3 regions of the Mesorhizobium sp. P2_E7 genome follow, and region 2 is predicted to be linked to each of the others. Evidence: predicted binding sites of a transcription regulator. Region 2 holds the regulator's gene; each other region holds the start of a gene.

Region 1 (10,613 bases), on a different contig from region 2:
GTAGAAGAACGGATCAATCCAGGCGAGGCGGGCGGCGATCTCCCACAAGGCGAGGAAGACGACGAGGATGGCGATCCGCCAGAAGATCACCGTGCGGCGCCGCTGCTTCGCAGCCTTGGCGGCGGCGGCCTCGATTTCAGCGTCTGAGGTTCCCGGCCTGAAGCTTCCGGTGCTGATGTCGATGGCAGCATCAGTCATGATGTTCTCCTCAGGCCGCGGCGCGTGCATAGCTGGTCTCGACCTCTTCCTTGAGGTCGGCCCAGATCGTGCGCGAATAATCGACGAAGCTCTGCTCGTAGCGGATATCGGCGACGACGCGCGGCCGCGGCAGATCGATGGTGTAGACCGACTTTACCGTCGCCGGACCGGCGGTCAGCACGTAGACCTTGTCGGCCAACGCGATCGCCTCCTCCAGATCGTGGGTGACGAAGACAACGGAGGCCTTGGCCTCGGACCAGAGGCGCAGCAGCTCTTCATGCATGAGCACGCGCGTCTGCACGTCGAGCGCGGAGAACGGCTCGTCCATGAGAAGAATCTCGGGGCCGTTGATGAAGGTCTGGGCGAGCGCCACGCGCTTGCGCATGCCGCCCGAAAGCTGGTGCGGATAGTGCTGCTCGAACCGCGACAGGCCGACGCGCGAAAGCCAGTCGTGCGCCGCGGCCATGGCTGCCGACTTCGCCTTGCCGCGAAACAGCGGACCCGCCATGACGTTCTCGATCACCGTGCGCCAGGGAAACAGCGCGTCGCTCTGGAACACGAATCCAATGCGCGGGTCTATTCCCTTGACGGGGGCGCCCATGACGCGAACCTCGCCGGCGCTTGGGCTTGCCAGCCCGGTGATCAGGTTGAGAGTCGTGGACTTTCCGCAACCTGTTGGGCCGACGACAGCGACGAACTCGCCACGCTCGACCGTCATGGTGAAGTCACGCAGCGCCGTCAGCGATTTGCCGGTCGGGGAGAGGAAGCGGCGGCTAACATTGGTCAGCTCAATCGCCGGGACAGTTTTTTCGACAGCCATGGCCAAACACACTCCAAGGTCGAGCGACCGCCTGCATCCAGGCGTCGCCAGACGTGAAAAACGGACGGTGCCGGCGCGATCCAGTCGCGCCGGCATGGGTCGGCTACTTGGCGTTTTTGACGAATTCCGAGGTGTAGGTCTTGGAGAGGTCGATCTGCTTGCCCTGCAGTTCCTTCTTGAAGGCTGAAAGAACCGCCAGCACCGTCTCCGGGCCGCCTTCGGGCATTATCCCGTCGGCAGTGAACATTGCCTTGCCTGCGTCCAGCGCCTTCACATAGCCGTCCTTGTCGCCGACATAGTAGTCCTTCGGCATCTTGTCGGCGATTTCAGCACCGCTATGGGTGTTGATGAACTTCAGTGTCTTGACGAAGGCATTCGCCAGTTTCTGCACGGTCTCCTTGTGAGCGTCGACCCAGTCCGTCTGCATATAGAGGGAGGCCGCTGGGTAGGTGCCGCCAAGCGCGGCCTTGGTGCCTTCAATGGTGCGCATATCGACAAGAACGGCAGCTTCGCCGGTCTTCAGAAGCCGAGTGATTGTCGGTTCGGTGGTCATGCCTGCCTGGATCTTGTCCTGCTGCATGGCGGCGATGAAGGTATTGCCGGCGCCGACCGGAACCGAGGTGAACTCGCCGAGCTTCAGCCCGTTCTTGACGGCAAGATATTCCGTCAGGAAGTTTGTCGAGGAGCCCAGACCGGTTACGCCCAGGCTCATGCCCTTGAAGTCGGCAGGTGACTTGATCTCTGGATGCTTGGTCGAGACAAGCTCGACTTCGCCGGGCGCCTGGCTGAACTGGACGACGGATTCGACGAATTTACCTTTCGCCTGCAAATCGATGCTGTGGTCATAGAAACCGACTACCCCTTGCACGGCCCCGGCAAGCATCTCATTCTCCGCATCGACGCCCGCCGGCTCGTTCAGCAGCTCGACATCGAGACCTTCGTCCTTGAAGTAGCCGAGAGCTTCCGCCAGCTTGGCGGGCAGGTAGATTTGCTTTTCGTAGCCGCCCACCATGATCGAGATCTTTTCATCGGCGTGAGCCGACGGCGCTGACAGGGCCATGGTGGCGACGAGTGCGATTGTAGCGGCTGATTCAAGCAGTGTGCGCGTAAGCGACATGGCCTCTTCCCTTCGTTCGTTTCCCTCGTCCTCTCTTCTCTCGCTGCTTTGCAGTGATGCGGGGACGCCTGCCAATGTCTATGGCAGCAACCTTTCACCAACCTTTCAAGCGGCATCGACGCGATCAGGTGGACGATACGACCGATATCCGCCGTCCGACACGTGCTATGAGGGCATTCGATTGGTGGCGATTAGGTTCATGAAAAAGTTTGGGCGCGTTCTCAGTATCATCGTGCTGGCGGCGATGCTTGCAGTAGCACTGGGCACGTTGGTGCCGCGGCCACTGTGGCGGGTGGCCAAAGCAAGTACCGTCACCACGCGCCATATTCTGGTGCTGAAGAACCCGATCCACACCGACATCGCCATTCCGGTCGACGATGCCGTGCGCCAGCGCTTTCATTTCCTGGTCGATGCCGGCATCCCTGCCGACGCTCCCGAGGTGCGCTACATCGTCTTCGGCTGGGGCGGCCGTGCTTTCTATCTGGAGACGCCGACCTGGTCCGAGCTGAAAGCGGTGCCGGTGCTCAAGGCGCTGACGCTGGACGCCTCGGTCATGCATGTCGATATCGCCGGGAACATCGCCGAGCCGGATCCCGCCGTCACCGGCTTCGACATCGATGAGCAGCGTTTTGCAGCACTGCTCGATTACATCGATGCGAGTTTCCAGCAGGGGCCGAACGGTCCGGTTGTCATCGAGAATGCCGCCTATTCCCGCTTCGACCGCTTCTTCGAGGCGAACGGCCATTTCAACGCGCTGGTCGGCTGCAACACCTGGACGGCTTCAGGCCTGCGCACCGCCGGTCTGCGCACCGGCTGGTGGAACCCGCTACCGGCCTCGCTCGGCCTGTCGATGCGGCTGTATAACTAGCTGAAAACGGCATCCCGGCGCCGTTCAGCGCCGGATAACTTTCTGCGCCTCCCATCCGTAAAGCCAGTCGAGATCGGCGGCGAGCTTTTCGGGTGGGCGCATGGACAGGAACAGGTTGCGGGCGACAGCCACCGGGCCGGCAGCGTGCCAGGCAAGGCGGTTGACGGCGCCGCGGCGTGCGGCCTTGGCGACACGCGGCCGCCGCAGGTTTTCCCAGATTTGAAGACTTCCGGCCTGATCGGCTGGGAAATCGGCGATGACGCCAGCCAGGGTCACGGCGTCCTCGATTGCCATGGCTGCACCTTGCGCCGCAAACGGCGTCATCGCGTGCGCGGCGTCGCCGATCAGGGCGATGCCTTGCGGGCTCGTCCACCGCTGTTGCACAACCGTATGGATCGGAAAGGCTGTCCACTGGCCGGCCAGCGCCACAAGCTTCGCCAGGCCGGGCGCAGTGCTGCGGGTGGCGCCGACGAGGATGGTTGGGTCGGCATGGCCCGACCAGCCTTCGGCAATACGCTCGCCCTTGGTGAAGGCGGCGAGATTGAAGTCGCGGCCCTTGCTGACGGGATAGGCGACCATGTGGAAGCCGGGATGCAGGAACGTGGTGACGCAGTCGACGGCGCCGATAGCGGCAAAGGCTTCGCCGGCGGCGCTCTCGGCTGCGATCGTTGCCCGCCAGGCGAGTTCGCCCGAGAAGCGGCTTTTGCCGAAGCCTGCGAGCTGCGCCCGAACCGACGACCAGACGCCGTCCGCGCCGACCAGGAGCTGGCCGCTTGCCTCCATCGCGCGGCCATCCGCTTCGGCGGTCACGGCAACATCTTGCGGGTTGATGGCGATGCCGGACACGCGTGCGCCGGTGATGAGCTCAATCCCCGGCCGTTCGGCCATTTGCGCCAGCAGGGCCGCCTGCAGGTCGGCGCGGTGGGCGACGAGATAGGGCGCCTGCCAGCGCGCTTCGGCGGCTTGCCTCAGCGGCACCCGGGCCAGTTCGCGCAGCGTCGCCGCATCCTTCAGCACCACCGCTTCCGGCCGCAAGGCCGCCGGCAGCAGCCGGTCGAGCACGCCGAGTTTTCGAAGGATGCGCGTTGCGTTGGGCGAAAGCTGGATGCCGGCGCCGGCCGCTTCGAGGCGCGACGCTTGTTCCAACAGCTTTACGGGATAGCCGCGTTCGGCGAAGGCAAGCGCCGCGGTCAGCCCGGCGATGCCAGCCCCGGCGATAATGACCTGCCGGGCCTGTGCGTCCTGCATCGGGCTTGTCGCGAAAGGCTCAGGCGGCCTGGTCGATATAGAGGCAGCCGGGCGGCTGCGTTTCCGTCGCCTTCAGCTTCGCCGAATAGCGGTAGAGCGTCGAGCAATAGGGGCAGACCTTTTCATTGTCGTCGCCCATGTCGAGGAAGACGTGCGGATGATCGAAGGGCGGGTTGGCGCCGGTGCACATGAATTCCCTGACACCGATGTCGATCGCCGGATGGCCGGCATCGTTCTGGAAATGGGGAATGGAACCGCCTGCCATCGTCGTCTCCTTAACGCAGTCTCATCTGCATCTGGATCATAACAGCTCTCTTTGCAAGATCGATGAAATGAAACTGTCGCAAAAGGCTGGCAGAGGATAAGTTGAGCCGGTTAAGCGCATGACCCCGGAAGCCGAGCGATTCCGCGACGGATCGTGCGTCACAAAGACATGCTAGAGCGTCCATGGCCATCTCGGCATATGGGCGCTCCAAAAGGAACGGTTGCGGGCAGGAAACCATGAATGAACTGAAGCCGGTGCAGAGCGAATTCATCAATGTCGAGGTGGCAAGCCCCGAAGGCGGCAATCCTGACCGTTTCGTCAACCGCGAATTCTCCTGGCTGCAGTTCAACCGGCGCGTGCTCGAGGAATCGCAGAACGCGCACCACCCGCTGCTCGAACGGGTTCGTTTCCTGTCGATCTCCGCCGCCAATCTCGATGAGTTCTTCATGGTCCGCGTTGCCGGCCTTGCCGGCCAGGTGCGCGAAGGCATTGCGCTCAAGAGCCCGGACGGGCGCACGCCCGAGCAGCAGCTCGAACAGCTTTTGCGTGAGGTCGAGCGGCTGCAGGAGGACCAGCAGAACAGCCTGTCGGCACTGATGTTGCTGCTCAACAAGGAAGGCATTGAGAGCATCACACGCGATGCACTGACCAAGGATGAGAAGGTCTGGCTCGAAGACCATTTCCAGGACCAGGTGTTCCCGGTGCTGACCCCGCTGTCGATCGATCCGGCGCATCCATTCCCGTTCATTCCCAATCTCGGCTTCTCGATGGCGCTGCAATTGCGCCATCGCAAAAATGGCGAGGAGATGAGCGCGCTTCTGCGCCTGCCGGTGGCGCTGAAGCGCTTCATCCGTTTGCCCGACCGCAAGCAGCATGTTCGCTTCATTCCGCTCGAGGAGGCGGTCGGCCTCTATATCGGCAAGCTTTTCCCCGGCTACGAGGTCAAGGGATCCGGCACCTTCCGCATCATCCGGGACAGCGATATCGAGGTCGAGGAGGAGTCGGAAGACCTCGTGCGCCTGTTCGAGACGGCGCTGAAGCGCCGCCGCCGCGGCTCGGTCATCCGCATCGAATTCGACAAGCTGATGCCTGGCGAATTGCGCGAGTTCGTTGCCGGCGAACTTGGCGTCTCGGCGAGCCGCATCAGCGTTCTGACCGGCCCGCTGGCGCTCAGCCAGATTTCCGAGATCGTTGCCGTGCCGCGCGATGACCTCAAGTTCACCCCTTACAATCCGCGCTTTCCCGAGCGCATCCGCGAGCATGGCGGCGATTGCTTCGCGGCCATCCGCGAGAAGGACATCGTCGTCCATCACCCCTATGAATCCTTCGACGTCGTGGTCCAGTTCCTGCGCCAGGCGATGGCCGACCCGGAAGTGGTGGCGATCAAGCAGACGCTCTATCGCACCTCCAATGACAGCCCGATCGTGCGCGCGCTGGTCGACGCCGCCGAGGCCGGCAAGTCGGTGACGGCGCTTGTCGAGCTCAAGGCGCGCTTCGACGAGGAAGCCAACATTCGCTGGGCGCGCGACCTGGAGCGCGCCGGCGTTCAGGTCGTGTTCGGCTTCCTCGAACTGAAGACCCACGCGAAAATGTCGCTGGTGGTGCGGCGCGAGGACGGCAAGCTGCGCAACTACGTGCATCTGGGCACCGGCAATTACCATCCGGTCACCGCGCGCATCTACACCGACCTGTCCTTCTTCACCACCGATCCGACGATCGCGCGCGATGTCGCGCAGCTGTTCAACTTCATCACCGGCTATGCCGAGCCGACCGATGAGATGCGGATCGCCATCTCGCCGTTTACGCTGCGCAGCCGCATTCTGAAGCATATTGCCGACGAGATCGCCCATGCGCTGGCGGGCCGGCCGGCGCGCATCTGGATGAAGATGAACGCGCTCGTCGACCCGAACATCATCGACGCGCTCTATGATGCCAGCCGCGCCGGCGTCGAAATCGACCTTGTCGTACGCGGCATTTGCTGCCTGCGGCCGCAGGTGCCGGGCCTGTCGGAAAACATCAGGGTCAAATCGATTGTCGGCCGCTTCCTCGAACACAGCCGCATCTATTGCTTCGGCAACGGTTACGGCCTGCCGTCCGACGAGGCGATCGTCTACATCTCCTCGGCCGACCTGATGCCGCGCAACCTCGACCGCCGCGTCGAGACCATGGTGCCGATCACCAATCCAACTGTGCATGAACAGATACTGGGGCAGATCATGCTGGGCAACATCATGGACAACCAGCAAAGTTTCGACGTATTGGCTGACGGGACCTCCCGGCGCGTGGCGCTGGAGGAGGGTGAAGAGCCGTTCAACGCGCAGGAATATTTCATGACCAATCCGAGCCTGTCCGGACGGGGTGACGCGCTGAAGTCGCATGCGCCCAAGCGCATCGCACAGTTCAAGCGTCGCAAGAAGCTGAACGCCGGCGTATGATTTCATCATCCCAGGGCCGGCTGCAGGATCGCCGACCGCTGTCCATCATCGACATCGGCTCGAACTCGATCCGCCTTGTCATCTATGAAGGGCTGGCGCGCTCGCCGACCGTGCTGTTCAACGAAAAGATGCTGGCCGGCCTTGGCCGCGGCATCGTTTCGACCGGCAAGCTCGATCCCGAGGCGGTGACACGCTCGATGGAAGAGTTCCGCCGCTTCCGCGCGTTGTCCAACCAGGCCGGCGCGGAGCACATGTATGTGCTGGCAACGGCCGCGGCCCGCGAGGCGATCAACGGCCCCGATTTCATCCATCGCGCCGAGGATGTGCTCAAGACCGAGATCCGCGTTCTCTCCGGGCGTCAGGAGGCGCATTATTCGGCGCTCGGCGTCATCTCCGGCTTCCACCCGGCCAACGGCATTGCCGGCGACCTTGGCGGCGGCAGCCTGGAACTCATCGACATCAATGGCGAGGCGATCGGCGACGGCATCACGCTGCCGCTGGGCGGCCTGCGGCTGCAGGACATGGCGAAGAATTCGCTCGCCCAGGCGGCCAAGATCGCCCGCGAGCAACTGGCGCGGGCAAAGCTGTTGAAGGGTGGACAGGGCAGGCCCTTCTATTCCGTCGGCGGCACCTGGCGAAACCTCGCCCGGTTGCACATGGAAATGACCAACTACCCGCTTGGCGTGATGCACCACTACGAGATCGGTGTCGAAAGCGCCGCCAACTTCCTCCGTCAGGTTGCGAAAGGCGAGATCGAGAAGGTCAAGGGTATCGAAGGCGTCTCCAAGAACCGCCGCTCATTGCTGCCCTATGGCGCGGTCGTGCTGCAGGAGATCATGGCGGCGATGCAACCGTCGAAGATCATCGTTTCCGCGCTGGGCGTGCGCGAAGGTTTCCTCTATTCGCTGCTCGACCAGGCCGAGCAGAAGGCCGATCCGCTGGTCTCCGCTTCAGAGGAACTTGCCCGGCTGCGCTCGCGTTCGGTCACCCATGCGCATGAGCTTGTCGAATGGACGGGCAAGACCTTTGCCGCCTTCGGCATCGACGAGACCGAGGATGAGGCGCGCTATCGTCATGCCGCCTGTCTGCTCGCCGATATAGGCTGGCGCGCGCACCCGGAATATCGGGGCAAGCAGTCGCTCAACATCATCGCTCACGCCTCCTTCATCGGCGTCGATCATCCCGGCCGCGCTTTTCTGGCGCTGGTCGGCCTGTTTCGCCATGAAGGTGTACTCAACGATGCCGCGCCGGAAATCCGCGGCCTGGCGACGCCGCGCTATCTCGAGCGCGCCCGCATCCTGGCGGCGGTGCTGCGCGTCGTCTATCTGCTGACGGCGGCTATGCCCGACGTCATGCCAAGGCTGAAATGGGAAAATCGCGGCAATGGCACGCTGGCGCTGGTGCTGCCGGCGGCACTTTCCGACCTTTATGGCGAGCGCCCGGCCGGACGCTTGGCGCAACTGGCGCGGATTACCAACCGCCGGCTGGTGCTGGCGGTCGAAGGCGGGCAGAGCGTCTCTGTGAAGTAGGACTCTTCGTCAGGTAGACGCCTCGGTGAAACAATCTGGAACTTCGTGACGGTGGGCAAACGCGGAGCGGAAAATCTATGACCAGCGCAGAACCATCGTCTTCGTCAGTATCCACGGCCGAAGCGCTCGGTTTCGATCCGGCGATCAAGCGCAAATTGCTTGCCGGCATCGAGTCCGGCCTGCTGCGCGACCTGCATGTCGTTCTCGCCGCCCGTTCCGGGAGCGCTTTCCTCGAGCACTATATGCAGGGCAACGACGAGGAATGGGGTCGCCCGCTTGGGCAGGTAGCCTTCGACGCTGGCGCATTGCACGATCTGCGCTCGGTGACCAAGAGCATCGTCAGCCTGATTTATGGCATCGCGCTCGATAGGGGACTGGTGCCGCCACTCGAAGCAACGCTGTTGGCGCAGTTTCCGGAGTATGCCGATCTCGCCGTGGATCCGGCTCGCGCCAGGATCACCATCGGTCACGCGTTGACGATGACGCTCGGTATGGAGTGGGATGAAAACCGCCCTTACAGCGATCCGCTGAACAGCGAGATCGCCATGGAACTCGCCCCCGACCGCTATCGCTTCGTCCTCGATCGCCCGATCATTGCCGAGCCCGGAAGCCGCTGGATCTATTCCGGCGGCAGCGTTGCGCTCATCGGCGCGATTATCGCGAGAGGCACGGGTCAGACGCTGCCGGACTTTGCACGCGACGCGTTGTTTACGCCGCTCGGCATCGAGCACTTCCATTGGCCAGGCGGCAATGACGGCGTCGCTTCGGCGGCATCCGGGCTCCGATTGACCGCGCCGGATCTTCTGAAGATCGGCCAGCTGCTTCTTCGCAAAGGCATTTGGAACGGACAAAGGATCGTGTCCGAGGGCTGGATAGCGGCGTCGTTCACGCCCGCAATCTCGACGCCGGACGGCCTGGGCTATGGCCGGCTGTGGTTCATCGGCGATGCGCCGGCGCCTGCATTCGAGGCTCCAAAACCCTGGTATGCCGGCTTCGGCAATGGTGGCCAGCGGCTTTGGCTGATGCCGGAGGCCGACATCGCCGCCGTGATCTATGCCGGAAAATACAATGCCTGGGATGCCTGGGTGACTCCGACCCGTGTCTGGCGCGAGATCATTCTGGCAAACCTCCAGCGCGCCTGACGCAGTCAGGCTGCGGCGCGGCGCCCGTCGATCGACCATGCGCCGGCGCCAGCCATGGCCAGTGCCAGGAAGCCTCCGGCGATGGCAATGTCCTTCATCAGCATCTGCTGGTGCAGGAAGGCGAGCATTGGGTCGTCGCCGCCCTGGCCATAATGGCCGATGGCGCCTGCGGCGATGCAGAAGGCGGCAAGCAGCAACGCGACCACCGGCGTCTGAAAGCCGACCAGGATCAACAGCCCGGCGATCAGCTCGAACAGCCCTGTGCCCCAGGCGGCAAGCGTCGGCAGCGGCAGGCCGAGATCGGCGAAATAGCCAGTCGTGCCGGCAATGTCGGCAAGCGCATGATAGCCGGACGGGATGAACAGGGCGGCGAGCAGCAGCCGGGAAAGCAGAAGCAGTGCGTCGCGGGGCATGGTCATCTCCGTTGTCTGTCCGCCCGCTGTTCTGAGCCGATCCTAGCAGGGATGGGACGCGGACGCTCTTAGACGGACAACGAAAAAGCGGCGCGGAAAATTCCGCGCCGCTTTTTTCAGGCTTGGGAGGAAATTCAGCCGCGCCTGGCGTCGATCGAGTAGGCGCCGGGGCCCGAGGAAGCCAGCACAAGGAAACCGCCGGTGATGGCGACGTTCTTCAGGAAGTGGATCATCTGGTTCTGGTCGGCCCAGCCGGTATGGGCCACAAGAGCCGTTGCGATGGTGAAGATAGCGAGCACCCAGGCGGTGATGCGGGTCTGGAAACCAACGAGGATGGCAATGCCGCCGACCAACTCGATCAGGCCGACGACAATGGCCGTTACGGTCGGCACCGGCAGGCCCATGGCGCCAAAGTAGCCGGCGGTGCCGGCAATGGCCGTGAGCTTGCCGAAGCCGGAAAGCAGGAAGATGGCGGCGAGCAGGATGCGGCCGAGCAGGATGGTGGTGGAACTGTTGGACGCTGTGCCGGCGCCGGCGGTGGAAGTGTTGATGGACATGGTGGCTCTCCGAAAAGGGTT
Region 2 (10,613 bases):
CAAGCGCTCGGACCTGCGCCAATTCTACGTCAACAAGGGCTGGTGCGACTTGACCGGCCTCAGCAAGGAGGAGGCGATCGGCAAGACCGACGTCGAGATCTTCGGCGCGGACGGTGAGGCCTTCGTCGCCGGCGATATGGCCGTGCTGCGCACCGGCGAGACGCAGGAGATCGAGGAGACGGTGACGCTTGCCGACGGCAATGTGCGTCACCAGTTCGCGCGCAAGGGCGCGATGATCGCGTCGGACGGTTCGCTCTATCTGATCGGATCGACCACCGACATCACCGAGTTGAAAATGCGCGAGGCCGAACTGCGCGAGGCGCGCCAGCGCGCCGTGCTCGCCGACCGCGCCAAGTCGGAATTTTTGGCCAATATGAGCCACGAAATCCGCACGCCGATGAACGGCGTGCTCGGCATGGCCGAGCTGCTCGCCAAATCCGACCTCGACCCCAAGCAGAAGACGTTCACCGACATCATCGTCAAGTCGGGCAACGCGCTGCTTACGATCATCAACGACATATTGGACTTCTCCAAGATCGATGCCGGCCAGCTCGTGCTCGACCCGGCGCCGTTCAACCTGCCCGAGGCGATCGAGGATGTTGCGACATTGGTGTCGACACGCGCCAAGGAGAAAGACCTCGAACTGATCGTGCGCGTCGAGCCGGGCCTGGAAAGCCTGTTCATCGGCGATGTCGGCCGCATCAGGCAGATCGTCACCAATCTGCTCGGCAATGCGGTAAAATTCACCGACGAAGGCCATGTGCTGGTCGATGTCACCGGCGAGAGGGTTGTGGCCGGAACCAGGCTCACCATCTCGGTCACCGACACCGGCATAGGCATTCCGGAGGACAAGCTGAAGGCCGTCTTCGAAAAGTTCAATCAGGTCGATACCTCGTCGACCAGGCGCCATGAAGGCACCGGGCTCGGCCTTGCCATCACCTCGCGGCTGGTCGAGCTGATGGGCGGCGAGATCGGCGTCGAGAGCGCCGAGGGCAAGGGCTCGACCTTCTGGTTCACCGTCACGCTGCCCAGGGCCGGGCAGCAGACAGGGCAGCGCATCATGCCCGTCGACGTCACCGGTGCAAGGGTGCTGATCGTCGACGACAACGCCGTCAACCGCTCGATCCTGACCGAGCAGATGGTGTCGTGGACTTTCGATTCCTGCGCTGCCGAAAGCGGTGCCGAAGGGCTGAAGGTGCTGGTTGCCGCGGCCGCCTATGGCGTGCCGGTCGACTGTGTCGTGCTCGACTACCAGATGCCGGGGATGAGCGGTGCCGAAATGGCGCGCGTCGTGCGCAACACCGCGGGGCTCGCCGACACACCGATCATCATGCTGACTTCGGTCGACCAGTCGCTCGCCAACACCAGCTACCGCGATCTCGGCATCGATGCGCAGCTGATCAAGCCGGCGCGCTCCTCGGTGCTGCTGGAGACGCTGGTCGCCACCATCCAGCGCCATCGCCACGGCACAACAGACCCTGCGCCGGAGGCCGCAAGCGGCGGTTCCGGCGAAGCGATGGTACAGCCGACGTCGACAGCGACGGCACGGGGCGCGTCCGAGCGATCGCAACTGCACCCGCCGCCGCTGCGTGCCCGCGCCCGGGCAGGCGGCAACGAACGCGGGCTCGATATCCTCGTTGCCGAGGACAATGAGGTGAACCAGATGGTGTTCACCCAGATCCTCGGTGAAACCGGCTTCAGCTTCGAGATCGTCGGCAACGGCCGCAAGGCGCTCGATGCTTTCGGCCGGCTCAATCCGCGCATGATCCTGATGGATGTCTCGATGCCGGAGATGAACGGGCTCGAAGCCACGGCCGCGATTCGCCGGCTGGAGGAAGAGAGCGGCACGCATATCCCGATCGTCGGTGTCACCGCGCATGCCTTGAAGGGCGACCGCGAGCGCTGCCTGGAAGCCGGCATGGACGACTATCTGCCCAAGCCGATCAGTCCCAAGGCGCTGCTCGAAAAGGTCGAACGCTGGGCCGGCATCGCGAGCGAAGCCAAACGCGACGCCGGCTAACTGGTATCAGTACCGGGATTCGGCAGATCAGCGGCGTCCAGCGGTATGGTGCGATCGCACCATATCAAAGCTTGCGCCCATTCGGGAAAATGGCCGCAACAAACCGCTCATTCAGTTACGGGCGGGAGCAAGCGACCGCCGACAAGAAACAGCGTCGAAATCTACCCCAACGGACCTGTTTTTGGCGATGGCTCAGCCAAGATACGCTCTGGCCACGGGCAACGCGCTTCCGTCCGGTTTTTCTTTCTCGGCATCGCGGCCTGCGATCCGCCGGGACAAATGCCGACGCAAAATCCCGCAAGCTTATGATTCCAGCGGCAAACTGCGGCTCTGCCGGCGAGGCAGGCCGGCTGCGGCTTTCTGTGCGTCCATCCGACGTTACCGGGCTGACACGAAACTGTCATGCGACTGTAATAATCGAAGGCTATTGGCCTCAGCGGGCGCCGGCTGAAGAGGGCGCCGAGAGACCATCTTCCGAACAGGAGCAGGCCACATGAAGAAATTCCTCGTTACGGCATCGGCCGTGGCGGTAGCGTTCGCCGCATCGTCCGGTGTCGCCGCTGCGCGTGACCAGATCCAGGTCGCCGGTTCGTCGACCGTGCTGCCTTACGCCAAGATCGTCGCCGAGCAGTTCGGCGAAACCTTCACCAACTTCAAGACCCCGGTTGTCGAGTCCGGCGGCAGCGGCGCCGGCATCAAGGAATTCTGCAAGGGCGTCGGCGAAGACACCATCGACATCGCCAACTCCTCGCGTCCGATCAAGAAGGACGAGCTGAAGTCCTGCGCCGACGCCGGCGTGAAGGAAGTCCAGGAAGTCCGCATCGGCTATGACGGCATCGTTTTCGCCACCGACATCAAGGGCCCGGATTGGGCGCTGGTTCCCGCCGACATCTACAAGGCGCTCGCCGCCAAGCTGGTGGTTGACGGCAAGCTCGTCGCCAATCCGAACACCAAGTGGAACCAGGTCAACCCGAAGCTGCCCGACTGGGATATCGCTGCCTACATCCCCGGTGAAAAGCACGGCACCCGCGAAGTGTTCGAGACCAAGCTTCTCGACGCCGGCTGCGACAAGGCCGCCCTGAAGGCCGCCGGCATTGCCGACGACAAGGAAATCGGCAAGACCTGCATCGCCATCCGCAAGGACGGCAAGGCTGTCGACATCGACGGCGACTACACCGAGACGCTCGCCCGCATCGACTCCAACAAGACCGGCGTCGGCGTGTTCGGCCTCGCCTTCTACGAGAACAATGCCGACAAGCTGAAGGTCGCCACCGTGGAAGGCATCGTGCCTTCGACCGAGACGATCGCAACCGGCAAGTATCCGGTTTCGCGCCCGCTGTTCTTCTACGTCAAGAAGGCGCATCTCGGTGTCGTTCCCGGCCTCAAGGAATATGTCGAGTTCTTCCTTGACGACCAGATGATCGGCCCGGAAAGCCCGCTCGCCCAGTACGGCCTGGTTTCGGCTCCCGACGCCGAGCGTCAGAGCCAGCGCGACGCCTTCGCCGCCGGAAAGACGATGTAATCAACTGACCGGATCAGGGCGCGGACCAAATCCGCGCCCTGATTTTGCCGCTTGCCGCAACGGCGGCGGCGATCTGAATTTTCCCTGGGGTGGGTGATGTCGTCCTTGCTCGTACTCGCCATAGTCATTGCCATCGGCGTGGTCGCCTTCGTGATCGGCCGCCAGCGCGCCGCGGCGCAGGATACCGGCAAGGTCAAGCCGCATTCGCGCGCCCACTACCACGGCTGGTGGGCCTTTCTGCTCGCCGTCCTGCCTGCCGTCCTGCTGCTCGCCGTCTGGGACATTGGCTCGTCCTTCTATCTCGACCGGCACATCCACGCCGCCTTGCCCGAACGCACTGTCGACTCCAAGGTCGCCAGCGAAGCGCTCGACGCCAGCCTGGTGAAGAGCCTCGCCAAGGGTTTGCGCCGGCTCGATGCCGCTACGCCGCTTCCCGCCACCTTCGCTGAATTGCAGCCGTTGCTCATCGCCAAGGGCGTGGCGCTGGCCACCGACACGCAGGACTACATGATTCCGATCGCCGTCGAGGCCAACAAGGTCCAGGACAGGCTCGGCCTGTTTGGCGCGGTGATCACACTTGCACTGTCGATCGCCGGCGCCTTCTATGCGCTGCGGCAGATCGCGCCGCGCGCCAGGGCGCGCAACAATGTCGAGAGGCTGATGCTGTGGGGGCTGCTTGCGGCCTCGACCATCGCCATCCTGACCACGGTCGGCATCGTGCTGTCGATGCTGTTCCAGACCATCACCTTCTTCGAAAGCGTGTCGCCGATGAGCTTCTTCTTCGGCACAGTGTGGGATCCGCGCTTCGCCGCCGCCGGTTCGGGCGGCAGCCAGGGCCAGTTCGGCCTGATCCCGCTTCTCGCCGGCACGCTCTACATTGCCGCCGTCGCGCTGCTGGTGGCCGTGCCGGTCGGGTTGATGTCGGCGGTCTACATGTCCGAATATGCCTCGCGCAGCGTGCGCTCGGTGGTCAAGCCGGCGCTGGAATTGCTGGCTGGCATCCCGACCATCGTCTACGGCATCTTCGCCGTGGTCACGCTCGGGCCATTCATGCGCGACCTGTCGGCGGCACTCACCGGCGGCTCGCCGTTCATCCAGGGCCAGAGCATCTTCACCGCTGGCCTGGTGATGGGCGTGATGCTGATCCCGGTCGTGTCGTCGCTGTCCGACGACATCATCACCGCGGTGCCTCGCGCCATGCGTGACGGCTCGCTCGGCCTGGGCGCCACGCGCTCGGAGACGATCAAGCGGGTGATCCTGCCGGCGGCACTGCCCGGCATCGTCGGTGCCATCCTGCTAACTGCGTCGCGCGCCATCGGCGAAACGATGATCGTCGTGCTGGCGGCCGGCGTCGCCGCCAATCTCACCGCCAATCCATTCGAGGCGATGACGACCATCACCGTCAAGATCGTCAACCAGCTGACCGGCGATCTCGAGTTCAACTCACCGCAGACGCTGGTCGCCTTCGCGCTCGGCCTGACGCTGTTCGCGCTGACGCTGGTGATGAACATTGTCGCCCTCTACATCGTGCGCAAGTACCGGGAGCAGTACGAATGACCGACATCCCCCTGGACACGATGGCGGGTGCTGTCGCGCGCCCGCGCCGCGACATCGGGCTGAAGGCGCGCTACGCCGCCGAACGCCGCTTCCGCATCTATGGTGTGATTGCGATCTCGGTCGGCCTGGCGTTCCTGGCCATCATGCTGATCACCATCGTCTCGAAAGGCTACACCGCCTTCTGGCAGACGACGGTGACGCTGCCGATAACCTTCGACGAGAAGGTGATCGATCCCTCCGGCAAGCGCGCCACCGATCCGAACGTGCTGATCAAGGCGAACTATCCCAAGCTCGCCGAAAACGCACTGGTCGCCAAACTCGGCATCGATCCCGCCAACAAGCCGATGATGCTGAAGCTCAAGGGCTTCCTGTCGGAGGGCGCCCGCGTCCAGCTGCGCGACATCGTCGCCGCCGATCCCTCGGTGATCGGCACGACGCGTGACGTCAACATCCTGGCCGCCGCCAATCTCGACTCCGCCTTCAAGGGCCAGATCGACCTCAGTGTCGATGAAGCCCGCCGCAAGGTGTCCAACCAGCAGATCGATTGGATGAACAAGCTCAAGGCCGATGGCGTGATGGCCGAGCATTTCAATACGGGCCTGTTCACCTATGGCGCCTCCAGCCGGCCTGAGACGTCGGGCATGGGCGTGGCGATCATCGGCTCGTTCTACATGATGGTGATCGTGCTGTTGCTGGCGCTGCCGATCGGCGTCGCCGCCTCGATCTATCTTGAGGAATTCGCCAAGAAGAACCGCTTCACCGACCTGATCGAAGTCAACATCAATAATCTGGCGGCGGTGCCGTCGATCGTCTTCGGCCTGCTCGGGCTTGCCGTGTTCATCAACTTCCTCGGCATGCCGCGCTCGGCCGCCTTCGTCGGCGGCCTGGTGCTGACATTGATGACGCTGCCGACCATCATCATTGCCACGCGCGCCGCCCTTGCGGCGGTGCCGCCGTCGATCCGCTCGGCAGCGCTTGGGCTTGGCGCCTCCAAGATGCAGATGGTGTTCCAGCACATCCTGCCGCTGGCCGCGCCCGGCATCCTGACCGGCACCATCATCGGCCTGGCGCGCGCGTTGGGTGAGACCGCACCACTGCTTCTGATCGGCATGGTCGCCTTTGTCGCCGACTATCCGAAGACACCTTTCGACCCGGCAACCGCGCTACCGGTGCAGATCTACATGTGGGCAAACGAGGCCGAACGCGCTTTTGTCGAGCGCATGTCCGGCGCCATCATCATCCTGCTGGTCTTCCTCATGGCCATGAACATCACCGCGATCGTGCTTCGGCGCCGGTTCGAGCGGCGCTGGTAGAAAAAAGGCAATTTGGTATGAACATCATGACCGAACAGTCCCTTGAAAACGCAGTGGGCGACAAAATGAACGCCAAGTCGAACGAAGTGATCAAGATGCGCGGCGACAAGGTCGGCGTGTTCTACGGCGAGAAGCAGGCGCTGTTCGACGTCAATCTCGACGTCCGCCAAAACCAGGTGACCGCGCTGATCGGCCCGTCCGGCTGCGGCAAGTCGACCTTCCTGCGCTGCCTCAACCGCATGAACGACACCATCGATTCAGCGCGGGTGACCGGCAAGATCACGCTCGATGAGGACGACATCTACGACAAGAACATCGACGTCGTCGAACTCAGGGCTCGCGTCGGCATGGTGTTCCAGAAGCCCAATCCGTTCCCGAAGTCGATCTACGAGAACGTCGCCTACGGCCCGCGCATCCATGGCCTGGCCAAGCGCAAGTCCGACATGGACCAGATCGTCGAGTCGAGCCTGAAGAAGGCGGCGATCTGGAACGAGGTCAAGGACCGCCTGCAGGAACCCGGCACTGGCCTGTCCGGCGGCCAGCAGCAGCGCCTGTGCATCGCGCGCGCCATCGCGGTCTCGCCGGAAGTGATCCTGATGGATGAGCCCTGCTCGGCGCTCGACCCGATCGCCACCGCCCGCGTCGAGGAGCTGATCGACGAACTGCGCCAGAACTACACTATCGTCATCGTCACCCACTCGATGCAGCAGGCAGCGCGCGTGTCGCAACGCACGGCGATGTTCCACCTCGGCTACCTGGTCGAGGAGGGCGCCACCGACAAGATGTTCACCAATCCCGACGACAAGCGCACCCAGGACTACATTACCGGCCGCTTCGGCTGAGCCGTCCAGCGGTTGAATTTTCAGGCACGAGGACCAGGATCATGGGTGAACATACCGTCGCCTCCTTCGATGAAGAGTTGGGCCAGATCAGCAAGCTGATCCGCGACATGGGCGATCTGGCCGGGTCGATGGTCAGCGGCTCGACCAAAGCGCTGCTCACGTCGGACAACGCGCTGGCGCAGCGTGTGGTTTCCGATGATGCCATCATGGACGCGCGCCAGCGTGAACTCGACGACCGCGCCATCACGCTCATCGCCAAGCGCCAGCCGATGGCCAACGATCTGCGCGCCGTGGTCGGTTCGATCCGCATGGCCGGCGACCTCGAGCGCATCGGCGATCTCGCCAAGAACATCGCCAAGCGCGTCGGCACTGTGGGCTTGAGCGTCACGCCGCGCGACCTCTCGCATTCCATCGATGCGATGGCACAACTGGTGCTGATCCAGGTGCAAGGGGTGGTCGAGGAATATGCCGCCGCCGATGCGGCCGCGCTGGCGAAGCTCAGGAATGAGGACGAGCGCATCGACGTCAAATACACGTCGGTGTTTCGTGAACTCTTGACCTACATGATGGAAGACCCGCGCAACATCACTGCCTGCACGCATCTTCTGTTCTGCGCCAAGAATCTGGAGCGCATCGGCGATCATGTCACCAACATCGCTGAAAATGCGTATTATGTGCTGACCGGCCAGCAATTGCCTGCCAATCGCCCGAAGCAGGACGAGACGGCGATGGCCACGTCGGCCTGACAAGGGTGAACTGCTGATGATTGCGCCACGCATCATGGTCGTGGAGGATGAGGAGCCGCTGGGCGTGCTCCTCCGCTACAACCTCGAATCCGAAGGCTACCAGGTCGAAGTGGTAACGCGCGGCGACGAGGCCGAAATCCGGCTGCAGGAAAATGTGCCCGACCTTCTGGTGCTCGACTGGATGGTGCCGGCGGTGTCCGGCATCGAGCTTTGCCGGCGGCTCAGGATGCGGCCCGAGACCGAGCGATTGCCGATCATCATGCTGACCGCGCGTGGCGAGGAGAGCGACCGCGTGCGCGGGCTTTCGACCGGCGCCGACGATTATCTGGTCAAGCCGTTCTCGACGCCGGAATTCATGGCGCGCGTGAAGGCGCTGCTGCGCCGCGCCAAGCCGGAAGTCCTGTCCAGCGTGCTCAAGGTCGGCGACATCGTGCTCGACCGTGAATCGCACCGAGTCTACCGCAAGAAGAGCGAGATCCGACTGGGGCCGACCGAGTTCCGCCTGCTCGAATTTATGATGCGCCACCCCGGCCGTGTGTTCTCACGCAGCCAGCTGCTCGACAATGTCTGGGGCGAGACGATCTACATCGACGAACGCACGGTCGACGTGCATGTCGGTCGCTTGCGCAAGGCGGTCAACAATGGCCGCATGCCGGACGTCATCCGCACCATCCGCGGCGCCGGCTACGCCATCCGCGAAGACTAGAGCCCGGCGCGCCGGGCCGTCGCCGGCCTCTCAGGCGACGTGCTTGCCGGTCTTCGCTTGAATGCCGGGCGCGAAAATCTCCTGGTCGACGAAGCTTAGCGCCCGCATGGCGCAGCCCTCGCGGATCAACGGCAGTTCGTTGGGCTCGGTGTCGAAGGAGATCGACTTCGAGTGCTGGCCGCCGGCGGTCTGGGCGATCGCCTCGCGCAATGCCGGCTCGATCAGGTCGAAGGCGGCGGCGCTGACACCGACCATGGCGACAGGGGCGGGGTCGATCAGCGCGAACAGGCTGCCAAGGCCGAAGCCGAGCGCCTCGCCCGCCTTGCGATAGGCTTCGCGCTCCGGGCCATCCGTCTCGCGGGCGCGTGCGGCCAGCGCCCGCATGTCGGCGTCGCCGACATCGACCGGTTCGGCATCCTCGCTCATCATCTTTGCGCTGCGCCAGATAGCGTAGTTGCCGGCATAGGCCTCGACGCAGCCGCGCCGCCCGCAACGGCACAGCGCGCCGCCGGGCCGGTGGATCATGTGGCCGAACTCGCCGCCGGACGAATGGGTGCCGGTGAACAGTTCGCCCTTCAGCACCAGCCCCATGCCGATGCCATGCGAGAGCAGGATGGCGATGAAATCGTCGCGATAGCGGTCAGGCTGGCGCCATTGCAGCGCCACCGCCATCATGTTGCAGTCGTTTTCCATGGTGGCCGGAATGCCGAATTCCGCTTCCAGTATGTCGGCGAAGGCAATGTCGGTCAGCGGTGTGATCGGCGACCACAGCATGGCGCGCGCATGCGAATCGGTGATGCCCTGAATGCCCATGGCAATGCGGGCGACGCTCTGGACGTCGAGGTCGGGATCCTCGAGCCGGCGTCTGACAATGGCAGTGCATTCGCCGATCAGTTCGTCGCGCGAAATGGTCAGCGTGTCGAGCCGGCGCTGTTCCTCGGCGACCACCTGGCCGGCATAGTCAATGACGGTGACGGAGAGGAAGTTCAGCGACAGCACCACGGTCATCACCGCCGCCGCTTCCGGGTTGAGGCCAAGGCCGACCTGCGGCCGGCCGCGTTTCAGCGCGCCGGTCTCGCCGGGCTTGCTTTCGGCCAGGATGCCTTCCGCAATCAAATCCGACGAGATCGCCGATATGGTCGAATGGCTGAGGCCGGTGGTCGCCGCGATCTCGGTCCGCGACGGTTGGCCGGCACGGCGCACGGCCGAAATCACCATCGCACGGTTGCGACGGCGCAAATCGTCGTGGCGGATTCCAACCGACATTTTTGTTTCCTCCCGGTCCTCCTCGCGCCTCATGATAATGAAGGCGGTCAGGGGCGCTACGCAAATATTGGCAGAAGCCGGCGGCGCTGTCATTGTTTATTGCGAGTCTCGAAAAAATTCGCGGAGGCCATCAGATTCCATCAGAATCGATGTTGACAGCGCCTCGCCGTTGGACCAGTATTTTTTCGAGGCTCGAAAAAATAGAGCCTCTGTGTGCCGGCCTTCGGGCCAGTTTTGTCGCGCCGCGCGCGGCGCAGGGAGGATTAACATGAACAGATTTGCAGCCGCCATGCTGGCGGGTGTCGCCATGTCGCTGACGCTGGTGTCGGTCGCGCAGGCGAAGGACAAGGTCATCGGCGTGTCGTGGTCGAACTTCCAGGAAGAGCGCTGGAAGACCGACGAAGCGGCGATGAAGGCGGCGATCGAGGCTGCCGGCGACAAGTATATTTCCGCCGACGCGCAGTCCAATCCCGGCAAGCAGCTGACTGACGTCGAAAGCCTGATCTCGCAGGGCGCCAATTCGCTGATCATCCTGGCGCAGGATGCCTCCGCCATTGGCCCGGCGGTGCAGAAGGCGCTGGACGAAGGCATTCCGGTGGTCGGCTATGACCGCCTGATCGAGAACAAGGACGTCTTCTACC
Region 3 (10,613 bases), on a different contig from region 2:
CACTTCTTCGAGCACTACAAGGATCTCGAACCCGGCAAATGGGTCAAGATCGAAGGCTGGCACGATTCCAAATACGCCAAGAAGATGATCGTCGACGCGATCGCGCGGGCGAAGGCGGCGAAGTAGCAGCTGCGCCTTGCTTCCTTCGGGCGAAGCGGTGGTATCTTTCAAAACACTGGCGCGAGGCACCCCCTCTGGCCTGCCGGCCATCTCCCCCTCAAGGAGGGAGATTGGCAGCTCCACTGCCGGCGCGTTTTTCTTTCAGCGCTGAAAATTGGCGAAAGCCACGGCACCATCTGATCTCCCCCCTTGAGGGGGAGATGGCCGGCAGGCCAGAGGGGGGTGCCTCGCGCCGACCTGCCTAATTGTCCACCCTACCAAAGGCCGGCACGTTGCCGATGACGATGTGCGTGTCCTTGCCGCAGGCGAAGGTTTTTGCCTTTTCATCGGCCAGCTTGCGTGCCTGGTCGTTGGCCTGCGGGTTGCCGGTGGCCAGCACCAGGCCGATCGTGCAGCCGTCGCGGGCATCCATCTGGGCGACCTTGGCGACCAGCAGCACTTCGGTCGGCTTGTTCTCGTCCTCGGGGTTGCTGATCGAGCGGCGGTGGATGACGGCGAAGGGAACGACGACGTCGCCCTTGGTGTCGATGCGCCATTCGACCTTGGCGCCGGACGAGTTGAAGCCGGAAAAGCTCTCCCAGGCCGAGGTCATCTCGCCGCCGGGCGGAAACCCGTAAAACAGCGATTCACGGGCATCGTCATAGGCGATCAGCACGGGGTAGCCGCGATAGCCGGAGCAGGCGAGTTCGGCCCAATCGCCGTCGCCTTCCTCGGCCTGCGCATAGGTCACGCAATCCTTTTGCGAGTCGAGGTCGGTGTAGGCGCTGGATATGCCGTCGGCATGGGCGACCTGGCAGAGACCGGCGAGAGCAAGCGAGAGCAGAAGAGCGCGCATGGCGGACAACCCCGTTTCGAGCTGCCGCAGCGTATCGTCAAATGTTATTTCTTCAAGCTCGCCTCGATCAGCAGGTCCGCGTTGCGGGCGACCGATGCCGCCGGGCCGCCGAGGCCGAAGAGCTGGCCGCTGATGTAGGCGCCTTCGATCAAAAGCAGCAGGCCGTCGCCCAGCGTGTCGGGGTCTTGCGCACCCATCGCGGCCGCCATGGCACGCAGGCGGCGGCGCAGTTCCTGCTTGTTGGCTTCGCTGACGACGCGCGCCGGATGGCTATGCTCGGGATATTCCACCGCCGCGTTGGTCATGCCGCAGCCGCGATAGTCCGGCGTCTGCGTGCGCTTTCCGATGCGGGTAAAGAATGCCTTGAGCTGCGCGCGCGGGTCGCCGGGATGGGCGGCCACGGCTTCGTCGAAACGCTCCCAATATTCGCGATCATATTGCCTGAGATACGAAGCGGCGAGCTCGTCCTTGGAGGGAAAGCTGCGGTAGAGGCTGGGCTTGGTGACGCCGGCGCGCTTGACGATCTCGTCGACGCCGATCGCTCGGATGCCGCGCCGGTAGAACAGGTCGTAGGCGACGTCGAGGATCTTCTCGGCAGCCTTCGGCGGCGACGCCGCATGACCGTCGTTGATGGTCAGTTCAATATTTTTGTCCGCTGGCATCATGTGACTCGATTGACAATGTTACCGATCGGTACGTATACATACCTCCATCCTGCAACGTACCGGTCAGTAACATGATAGCTCAATCCCGTCCTTTTGGCCAGCGCTACGCATTCGTCGTGGTCGGCGTCATCTTCCTCTGCCTGCTGATCGCAGCCGGTCTGCGTTCGGCTCCCTCCGTGATGATGCTGCCACTGGATAAGAGCTTTGGCTGGGGCCGCGACACCGTTTCGATTGCCGCCGCCATCGGCATTTTCCTCTACGGTCTGACCGGGCCGTTCGCCGCAGCACTGATGGAGCGGATCGGTCTGCGCCGCACACTGCTTGCCTCGCTGATGATCATGTCGGCTTCGACCGCGCTCAGCCTGCTGATGACCGAGCCGTGGCATCTATTCCTCACCTGGGGCGTGTTTTCCGGCATCGGCTCGGGCGCCGTCGCCACCGTGCTCGGCGCCACCATCGTCAACCGTTGGTTCAAGACCAATCGCGGCCTGGTCATGGGGCTGATGTCGGCCTCCAGCGCCACCGGCCTGCTGGTGTTCCTGCCGCTGCTTGCCTCGCTCGCCCAGTCCGGCGGCTGGCAGCCGGTCGCCATCGCTGTCTCTGTCGCCACCGCCTGTCTGCTGCCGCTGGTCTGGCTGCTGGTGCCGGAGCGTCCGGCTTCAATCGGCATGGTGCGCTATGGCGCCGAGGTCGACGACGTGCCGCCCGTGTCGCCGGCCTCGCAAGGCAATTTCCTGGCGCATACGCTGAACACGCTGCGCCGCGCCGCGGGCACCCGCGTCTTCTGGTATCTATTCGCCACCTTCTTCATCTGCGGCTTCACCACCAACGGGCTGGTCGGCACGCATCTGATCTCCTTTTGCGGCGATATGGGCATCGGCGAAGTGCAGGCCGCCGGCCTGCTGTCCCTGATGGGCATATTCGACCTGATCGGCACGACTTTGTCGGGCTGGCTTACCGACCGTTTCGACCCGCGCAAGCTGCTCGGCGTTTATTACGGCATACGCGGCCTGGCGCTGATCTATCTGCCCTATTCCGGCTTCTCGGCGACCAGCCTGATCATCTTTGCCGTGCTCTACGGTCTCGACTGGATCGCCACCGTGCCGCCGACGCTCAGGCTCGCCAACGAAGCCTTCGGCGACCGCAGCGGACCGATCGTATTCGGCTGGATCGTCGCCGGCCACCAAGTCGGCGCCGCCGCCGCCGCTGCCTTCGGCGGCACCATGCGCGAACTGCAGGGCAATTACGAACTGGCCTTCCTGATCGCCGGCATGACGGCCATCATCGCAGCCTGTATCTCGTTGCTGATCAATACCAGCAAGCCGGCGTTCGAACCGGAGCCGCAGGCGGCTTGAAGTGCTCTTCCCTTCCCCCCCTTGTGGGGGAAGGTGGCCGAGCGAAGCTCGGACGGATGAGGGGTGTTCCAGGGAATGCCGACGTCTCACTCCGCTGGAACACCCCTCATCCGTCTCGGCGCTATCGCGCCGATCCACCTTCTCCCACAAGGGGAGAAGGAAGAGGTTGGTTGTTATCAAAACTTCATCTTTCCGAGATGCGGCTGAAACATTGAGGCTGGACGCTGGTGGCGGACGTTCAAGCCATCAGGAGACAGCCATGAACAAGATCTCGTTGACCCGCCGCGCTTTTGTCACCTCAGCGAGTGCGGCCGGTCTGCTCGGCGCATCGGGCCTCGCTTTGCCCTATTATTCGCGCGCCAGCCAGCGCCCGGCCTTTACCCATGGCGTCCAGTCCGGCGATGTCGATGCCTCAAGCGGCATGGTGTGGACGCGCACCGATCGTCCCTCGCGCGTCCTATTCGAAGTGTCGTCGACTGAGAATTTCGCCAACGCCACCCGGCTGGCGCCGCTCGATACCTCGCCGGCCAGCGATTTTACGGTCAAGCGGCTGCTCACCGATCTCGCTTCGGACCAGGACATCTTCTACCGCATGACGGCCGCCGATCTCGCCGACATCAACGTCGTTTCCGAGCCGATCGTCGGGCGCTTCCGCACCGCACCCGCCTCGAAGCGCGATATCAAATTCGCCTGGTCGGGCGACACCGCCGGCCAGGGCTGGGGCATCGACGAGACCGGCATGAAGACCTACGCCACCATTGCCAAGCACACGCCCGACTTCTTCCTGCATTCCGGCGACACCATCTATGCCGATGGCGCCATGAAGGATGAGGTCGACCTGCCTGGCGGCGGCAAATGGAAGAACGTCGTCCTCATCGACGGCAAGCGCAAGGTCGCCGAGACGCTGGACGAGTACCGCGACCAGTGGAAGTACAACATGATGGACAGACATGTGCTCGCCCTGAGCGCCATCTGCCCGACCTTCTACCAGTGGGACGACCACGAGGTGCTGAACAACTGGTCGGATTCGAAGAATTTGAGCGCTGACAGCCGCTACACCGAAAAGTCCATCCATGTGCTGGCGGCGCGTGCGGCGCGCGCCTTCCTTGAGATGACCACGATCCGCTACGAGCCGTCGGAACCCGGCCGCGTCTATCGCAAGATATCCCACGGGCCGCTGCTCGACGTGTTCTTCCTCGACATGCGCTCCTATCGCGGCGCCAACGGCCCGGACATGCAGGACACGATGACGCCGGAGTCGCGCATGCTCGGCGAACAGCAGACGAAATGGCTGAAGCGCGAGCTGGCGAATTCCAAGGCGACCTGGAAGATCATCGCCGCCGACATGCCGCTCGGCCTCGTCGTCTGGGATGACGGCACCAAGAAGGTCGGCGCGGAAGCCGTCAGCAATGGCGACAACGGCCTGCCGAAGGGTCGCGAGCTCGAGATCGCCGACCTGTTGCGCTACATCAAGAACGCCGGTATCACCAACACGGTGTGGCTGACGGCCGACGTGCACTACACGGCCGCGCACTATTACAACCCCGACAAGGCGCAGTTCCAGGACTTCAACCCGTTCTGGGAATTCGTCTCCGGCCCGATCCATGCCGGTACGTTCGGCCCCAACGATTTCGACATGACTTTTGGACCTGAACTGAAATTCATCAAGGCGCCGACCGCTGAACAGGGCCAGAACCTGCCGCCGTCGGCCGGGCTGCAGTTCTTCGGGTTGGTGGATATTTCAGGGGCTACAGAGCAGCTGACGGTGCGGCTGATGGATCGCGACGACAACGAGCTTTACAAGGTGACGTTGGATCCGGTGCGGTCGGCGTAAGCTGGCCTGACGGGGTGGGGGTGAAGCGCCGGCGTCGGTGGGAGCACCCTCACCCCGATCCGCTTCGCGGATCGACCCTCCCCACAAGGGGGAGGGTAAAGCGCACCGTCAATCCGGATAGCAAACCGTTGGAATCTTCGGCCAAACCGCGCTGTCGCAGCCGGCGGCCTGCTGCTTCTGCCTGAACGACGCGCTGACCGGGCCGGTGACCACGGGGTCGACGCCATCAGGGGCGTCGGCGAACATCTGCTCGGCCGTCTGGTCAGAGGACGAGACTGGATTGGCTTCCTTCAGCGTCGCGGCCGATTGGGCGGCATTGGCCGCCAGCAGGGCAGCGAATGCGACCGAAGCGATGAGTGGCCAAAATCGGTTGAGTTTGTCGGTCATGAATTTCGAACTGCCCAGGCCCCGAAAGGTTCCCGCCTTGGTTAACAAAACCATCTCACACCGAGATGCTTAAGATTTGATGAGTATTTGGTGATGCGCCTCCTCTTTCGCAATTGCGAAAAACCCTGTATGAGCCGCGCAACCGAAAGAGGCGGCGCCTTTTGGCCTGCTGCCTGCAACGCTCCCGAGACCACAACATGAAAATTCGTAATATCGCGATCATCGCGCACGTCGACCATGGAAAAACCACCCTCGTCGACCAGTTGCTCCGGCAATCCGGCTCCTTCCGCGACAATCAGCGCGTCGCCGAGCGCGCCATGGATTCCAACGACCTGGAAAAGGAACGCGGCATCACCATCCTGGCCAAGGCGACCTCGGTCGACTGGAAGGATACCCGCATCAATATCGTCGACACCCCCGGCCACGCCGATTTCGGTGGTGAGGTCGAGCGCATCCTGTCGATGGTGGATTCGGCCATCGTGCTGGTCGACGCCGCCGAAGGCCCGATGCCGCAGACCAAGTTCGTCGTCGGCAAGGCGCTCAAGGTCGGCCTGAAGCCGATCGTCGTCATCAACAAGATCGATCGTCCGGATGCCCGACACGTCGAGGTAGTCAACGAGGTGTTCGACCTGTTTGCCGCGCTCGACGCCACTGACGAACAGCTCGACTTCCCGATCCTCTACGGTTCGGGCCGCGATGGCTGGGTCTCCGAAAACCCGGAAGGCCCGAAGGACCAGGGCCTGGCGCCGCTGTTCGACCTCGTCATCAAGCATGTGCCGGCGCCGACCGTTCACCCCGGTCCGTTCCGCATGATCGGCACCATTCTGGAAGCCAATCCCTTCCTCGGCCGCATCATCACCGGCCGCATCGAGAGCGGCACGTTGAAGTCCAACCAGCCGGTCAAGGTGCTGCACCATGACGGCACGCTGGTCGAAACCGGCCGTATTTCCAAGATCCTCGCTTTCCGTGGCCTCGAGCGCCAGCCGATCGAAGAGGCGCAGGCGGGCGACATCGTCGCCATTGCCGGCCTGTCGAAAGGCACCGTTGCCGACACCTTCTGCGACCCGGCGGTGACCGAACCGCTGCATGCGCAGCCGATCGATCCGCCGACCGTGACCATGTCCTTCCTGGTCAATGACTCGCCGCTCGCCGGCACCGAAGGCGACAAGGTGACCAGCCGCGTCATCCGCGACCGCCTGCTGCGCGAAGCCGAAGGCAATGTCGCGCTGAAGATCGAGGAATCGCCGGACAAGGATTCGTTCTTCGTCTCCGGCCGCGGCGAATTGCAGCTGGCCGTGCTGATCGAGACGATGCGCCGCGAAGGCTTTGAGATCGCCGTGTCGCGTCCCCGCGTCGTCATGCAGAACGGCGAGAACGGCGAATTGCTGGAGCCGGTCGAGGAAGTCGTCATCGACGTCGACGAGGAGCATGCCGGCATCGTCGTGCAGAAAATGTCCGAGCGCAAAGCCGAGATGGTCGAACTGCGCCCCTCCGGCGGCAACCGCCAGCGCATCGTCTTCCACGCGCCGACGCGCGGCCTGATCGGCTACCAGTCGGAACTCTTGACCGACACGCGCGGCACCGCCGTGATGAACCGGCTGTTCCATGCCTACCAGCCCTATAAGGGCGAACTGCCGGGCCGCACCAACGGCGTGCTGATCTCCAACGAGCAGGGCGAGGCGGTGGCCTACGCCATGTGGAACCTGGAAGACCGCGGCCCGATGGTCATCGATCCGGGCGTCAAGGTCTATCAGGGCATGATCATCGGCATCCATAGCCGTGACAACGACCTCGAAGTGAATGTGCTGAAGGGCAAGAAGCTGACCAACATCCGCGCCGCCGGCAAGGATGAGGCGGTCAAGCTGACGCCGCCGATCCGCATGACTCTGGAGCGCGCGCTGGCCTGGATCCAGGACGACGAGCTGGTCGAGGTGACGCCGAAGACCATCCGCCTGCGCAAGCTCTATCTCGACCCGAACGAGCGCAAGCGCTTCGAGAAGTCGGCGAAAGTGGTCGGCGCGGCTTAATCGTCTGATTTTACCGGATATGGGACGGGGCGAAGCACCAACATGCTTCGCCCCTTTCGTCTATCCGCTGGCCGCTGAGATAATGGCTTTGCGGTCGGCTTCGCTGGCGAGATCAATCCGCACGGTGGTGCCGTTGCGGGCCGGCTTGCGCAAAGCCTTGGCCCCTTCCGGATCAACCACCAGCAATCGCTTCTCCTCCAGCGCCTGAAGCCTCGACCGTGAGATGCCGAGCTCGCCGGCAAGCAAACGGTCGAGTCGCAGCGATGTCGGCATTTCCAGCGCGAGCCTGAGTTCGAGTGTGCTTGCGCGTTCGCCCTCGTCGCCGAGCCTCTGTTTGTGAACGGCGACGTCGGAAAACTCCTCGACGCGGCCAACCCGGCTTCGCAACGTCACGACATCGAAGGCGTGGCGGCGGGCGAGGGCCGGGTCGTTGCTTTCAAGGGCGGCCAGCAGCGCCGGTTCGATGTCGCGGCGGTTGCAGCGTTCGAAAATGCCGAAATTCCACGAATTGTCGCAGTCGATACAGCGATAGATCAGCCAGACGTCGATGCGCTTGCCATTGGCGTTGACGCGGAATTTGTCGCTGCAGCAATAGGCTTTCACGGCGCCGCAGCGGTTGCAGTTGATGAGAGGTCGAGGTGCGATTTCGGGCGCAATCGCCCAGTGGATGCGCAAAGTGCCGGACATGCTGATAAGCCCTTCCCGTCGGGGAAGTTCATCAGGCCGGCGATGTCGAGATGCCCATGCGGGCACGGCGTGGCGAGAGCTAGCTATGGTCGGAAGTCAGGTGCCACGGGCGACAGCCACGCGACAGCGGTTCAGCAGTGCCAAACCGGTCTCGAACCGCCGCCTGAGGAACACATGAAAATGGAGCAGACACCGCTCAATGCGGCGCCCTGCCAGTGTGATCAGGGGAGTTGGCGAGACCGGCGGTTACTGAGGCAAAATCAAGCTCGAAATGGATGTCGGGAGGGCTCTTCTAGCGACAAGATGCCACGTGGGCAAGGCCTATAGCCGGTCTTCCGCCATGCTCACGCGAAGGCGATCTGCACCTTCATCGATTGGGTGCGGTCGCCGGCGATCTCGAAGGCCGCCACCGCCTCGTCCATCGGATAGATGCCGGTCAGCAGCGGCTTGACGTCGACACGGCGGTTGTTGATCAGGTCGACGGCCAGTGCGAATTCGTCGTGAAAACGGAAGGAGCCGCGCATCTCGATCTCCTTGGCGACGATCTGATTCTGTGGCAACGACATGTCGCCGCCAAGGCCGAGCTGGACCAGCACGCCGCGCGGCTTCAGCACGTCCAGGCCGGCCCGCACCGCACGCTCATTGCCGGAACATTCGAACATCACGTCGAAACTGCCCTTTTCGACATTGTAGGCGGCGAGCTTGTCGGCATCGGTGGCGACATTGATGGTGCGGTCGGCGCCGATCTCGCGGGCCTTTGTCAGCACGGCATCCATGACATCGGTGGCGACGATCTCGCGCGCGCCGTGGACGCGTGCGGCCAGGATGCAGAGGGCGCCGATCGGCCCGCTGCCGGTGACCAGCACCTGCTTGCCGAGCAACGAGCCGGCGCGGCTCACGGCGTGCAGCGTTACCGCAAAAGGCTCGGCGAAGGCGGCTTCGTTGATGGAGACATGGTCGGCTATTCTGTGGCACTGCCAGGCTTCGGCGACGAGCCGCTGGCGGAAGGCGCCCTGTATGTGCGGCATCGGCATGGCGCTGCCATAGAAGCGCATGTTGAGGCATTGGTTCTGCATGCCTTGCAGGCAGTAGCGGCAGGCATTGCAGGGCCGGCTGGGCGAAATCGCGACACGGTCGCCGACGGCGAGGGTTGAGACGCCCGCGCCAAGCGCCCTCACCGTGCCGGCAACCTCATGTCCCAGGATCATCGGCTCGCGCAGGCGGACGACGCCAAAGCCGCCATGATTGTAATAGTGCAGGTCCGAGCCGCAAATGCCGCCGGCCTCGACTGAAATCTCGACCTGTCCGGCGCCGGGCGCACCCGGATCGCTCTCTTCGATGCGGAGGTCTTTTGCAGCGTGGATGACGATCGATTTCATGGCCGCGATCCTTTCTGAAACCACCGATGCGGGCAAGGTCGCCTGCTGAAATTTGTCGCGTGCGCTGGGCCATCAGCCCGCAGGGTTCCAAATTGCGGCTGATCGGCTATCCTTCGCGCTCCAACGCTCGAAGGCTCCACCATGCACCTCACCTCGCTCCTGATTTTCGCCGCAGCTCTGTTCGTCGCCGCCGGGTCGCCCGGCCCATCGATCGCAGCCCTTGTGGCGCGCGTCATCTCAAAGGGCTTTCGCGACGTGTTTCCGTTTCCTGCTTGCCATGTGGATCGGCGAGGGTATCTGGCTGTCGCTGGCGGTGTTCGGACTGGCTGTCGTGGCGCAGACTTTTCACTTCGCCTTCGTGGTCGTGAAATGGGTCGGTGTTGCCTACCTCGCCTACCTCGCCTGGAAAATGTGGACGGCGCCGGTCGATGCAAAAGAAGGCGAGATGCCGCGTGAAGATTCGGCGGTAAAACTGTTCTTTGCCGGCATGGCGGTGACGCTCGGCAATCCCAAGATCATGATGTTCTACCTGGCGCTGCTGCCAACGATCATCGACCTCGCGTCGGTCAGTGTCATCGGCTGGGTCGAGCTGACTGCGACCATGGCGGTTGTCCTCATCGCCATCGATCTCGCTTGGGTGCTCGCGGCCTCGCAGGCGCGCAAGCTCCCAAGCGCGCCATGAAGATCGCCAACCGCGTCAGCGCCACGACGATGGCCGGTGCTGCCGCGGCCATCGCGGCGCGATCCTGATCATGCTATCGCCGGTGCCCACTTTCCAGCCGGCGAAGCATCCCAAGACGCCACAAGCTGAGCATCGAGTCCCGACCATGAGCCAGCGAACGCCGCCACGTCGCGGGTAGATGGAAAACCCGACGCCGATGTTTGCAGCTTCGGAGCCGCATCCACATACCCACCGTTCCGGCTGGGCTTCGTCCCAAAACTCTTCGCTATCGCAGAGAAGATGCTCGGATCCACAGGCTGTGCACGTTCGTCGCGCCACGCCCTCGTCATCATCGGCGTCGAGGAGAAACGAGATGGAGCCGCATTTGCATCGGGCGAGCCTGAAGTCGTGAACCTCATAGCCTTCGGTGGCATACCCCTCCAGGTATTCCGCAATGTCGTTGGGCTCGCTGCCAACCACCATTTGCCTGACGTGTCTATCGTCATGCTATGACCTTGCCATGGCGTGGTATTCGTCGTTCGGCCGCATGTCGATGGCTGCCGCCACCCGGTTGGACATGTTGAAGAAGGCGGCGGTCGAGGCTATGTCCCAGATGTCGCGGTTGGTGAATCCGGCGTTGCGCAAAGCGGCCCTGTCGGCTTC

What was found. Region 2 encodes PhoB, which activates phosphate uptake and scavenging genes when phosphate is short. Its sites were predicted from a motif close to TGTCATNNANCTGTCAT; they were not measured.
Region 1: the regulator PhoB is predicted to act here: its motif matches at 4,580-4,596, upstream of AC1DYC_RS02660 (RNA degradosome polyphosphate kinase).
Region 3: the regulator PhoB is predicted to act here: its motif matches at 3,147-3,163, upstream of AC1DYC_RS27355 (alkaline phosphatase D family protein).

What each region holds. Positions count from the first base shown of each region.
Region 1 is NZ_JBFUER010000001.1:513,321-523,933, forward strand. Features, by position in the region: gene AC1DYC_RS02630 (ABC transporter permease) at 1-198, opposite strand, end outside; gene AC1DYC_RS02635 (ABC transporter ATP-binding protein) at 209-1,018, opposite strand; gene AC1DYC_RS02640 (ABC transporter substrate-binding protein) at 1,122-2,078, opposite strand; gene AC1DYC_RS02645 (TIGR02117 family protein) at 2,335-3,003, shown strand; gene AC1DYC_RS02650 (FAD-dependent monooxygenase) at 3,028-4,251, opposite strand; gene AC1DYC_RS02655 (zinc-finger domain-containing protein) at 4,271-4,516, opposite strand; gene AC1DYC_RS02660 (RNA degradosome polyphosphate kinase) at 4,753-6,951, shown strand; gene ppx (exopolyphosphatase) at 6,948-8,480, shown strand; gene AC1DYC_RS02670 (serine hydrolase domain-containing protein) at 8,558-9,622, shown strand; gene AC1DYC_RS02675 (DoxX family protein) at 9,628-10,035, opposite strand; gene AC1DYC_RS02680 (DoxX family protein) at 10,170-10,592, opposite strand.
Region 2 is NZ_JBFUER010000003.1:239,973-250,585, reverse strand. Features, by position in the region: gene AC1DYC_RS20280 (PAS domain-containing protein) at 1-2,020, shown strand, start outside; gene AC1DYC_RS20275 (PstS family phosphate ABC transporter substrate-binding protein) at 2,514-3,542, shown strand; gene pstC (phosphate ABC transporter permease subunit PstC) at 3,639-5,099, shown strand; gene pstA (phosphate ABC transporter permease PstA) at 5,096-6,412, shown strand; gene pstB (phosphate ABC transporter ATP-binding protein PstB) at 6,430-7,254, shown strand; gene phoU (phosphate signaling complex protein PhoU) at 7,296-8,000, shown strand; gene phoB (phosphate regulon transcriptional regulator PhoB) at 8,017-8,706, shown strand; gene AC1DYC_RS20245 (ROK family protein) at 8,737-9,972, opposite strand; gene xylF (D-xylose ABC transporter substrate-binding protein) at 10,241-10,613, shown strand, end outside.
Region 3 is NZ_JBFUER010000007.1:144,727-155,339, reverse strand. Features, by position in the region: gene ppa (inorganic diphosphatase) at 1-126, shown strand, start outside; gene AC1DYC_RS27370 (hypothetical protein) at 362-955, opposite strand; gene AC1DYC_RS27365 (TetR/AcrR family transcriptional regulator) at 1,000-1,617, opposite strand; gene AC1DYC_RS27360 (MFS transporter) at 1,692-2,975, shown strand; gene AC1DYC_RS27355 (alkaline phosphatase D family protein) at 3,235-4,809, shown strand; gene AC1DYC_RS27350 (hypothetical protein) at 4,918-5,196, opposite strand; gene typA (translational GTPase TypA) at 5,394-7,223, shown strand; gene AC1DYC_RS27340 (DUF1062 domain-containing protein) at 7,284-7,910, opposite strand; gene AC1DYC_RS27335 (L-idonate 5-dehydrogenase) at 8,255-9,289, opposite strand; partial or broken gene AC1DYC_RS27330 (LysE family translocator) at 9,431-10,039, shown strand; gene AC1DYC_RS27325 (peroxidase-related enzyme) at 10,458-10,613, opposite strand, start outside.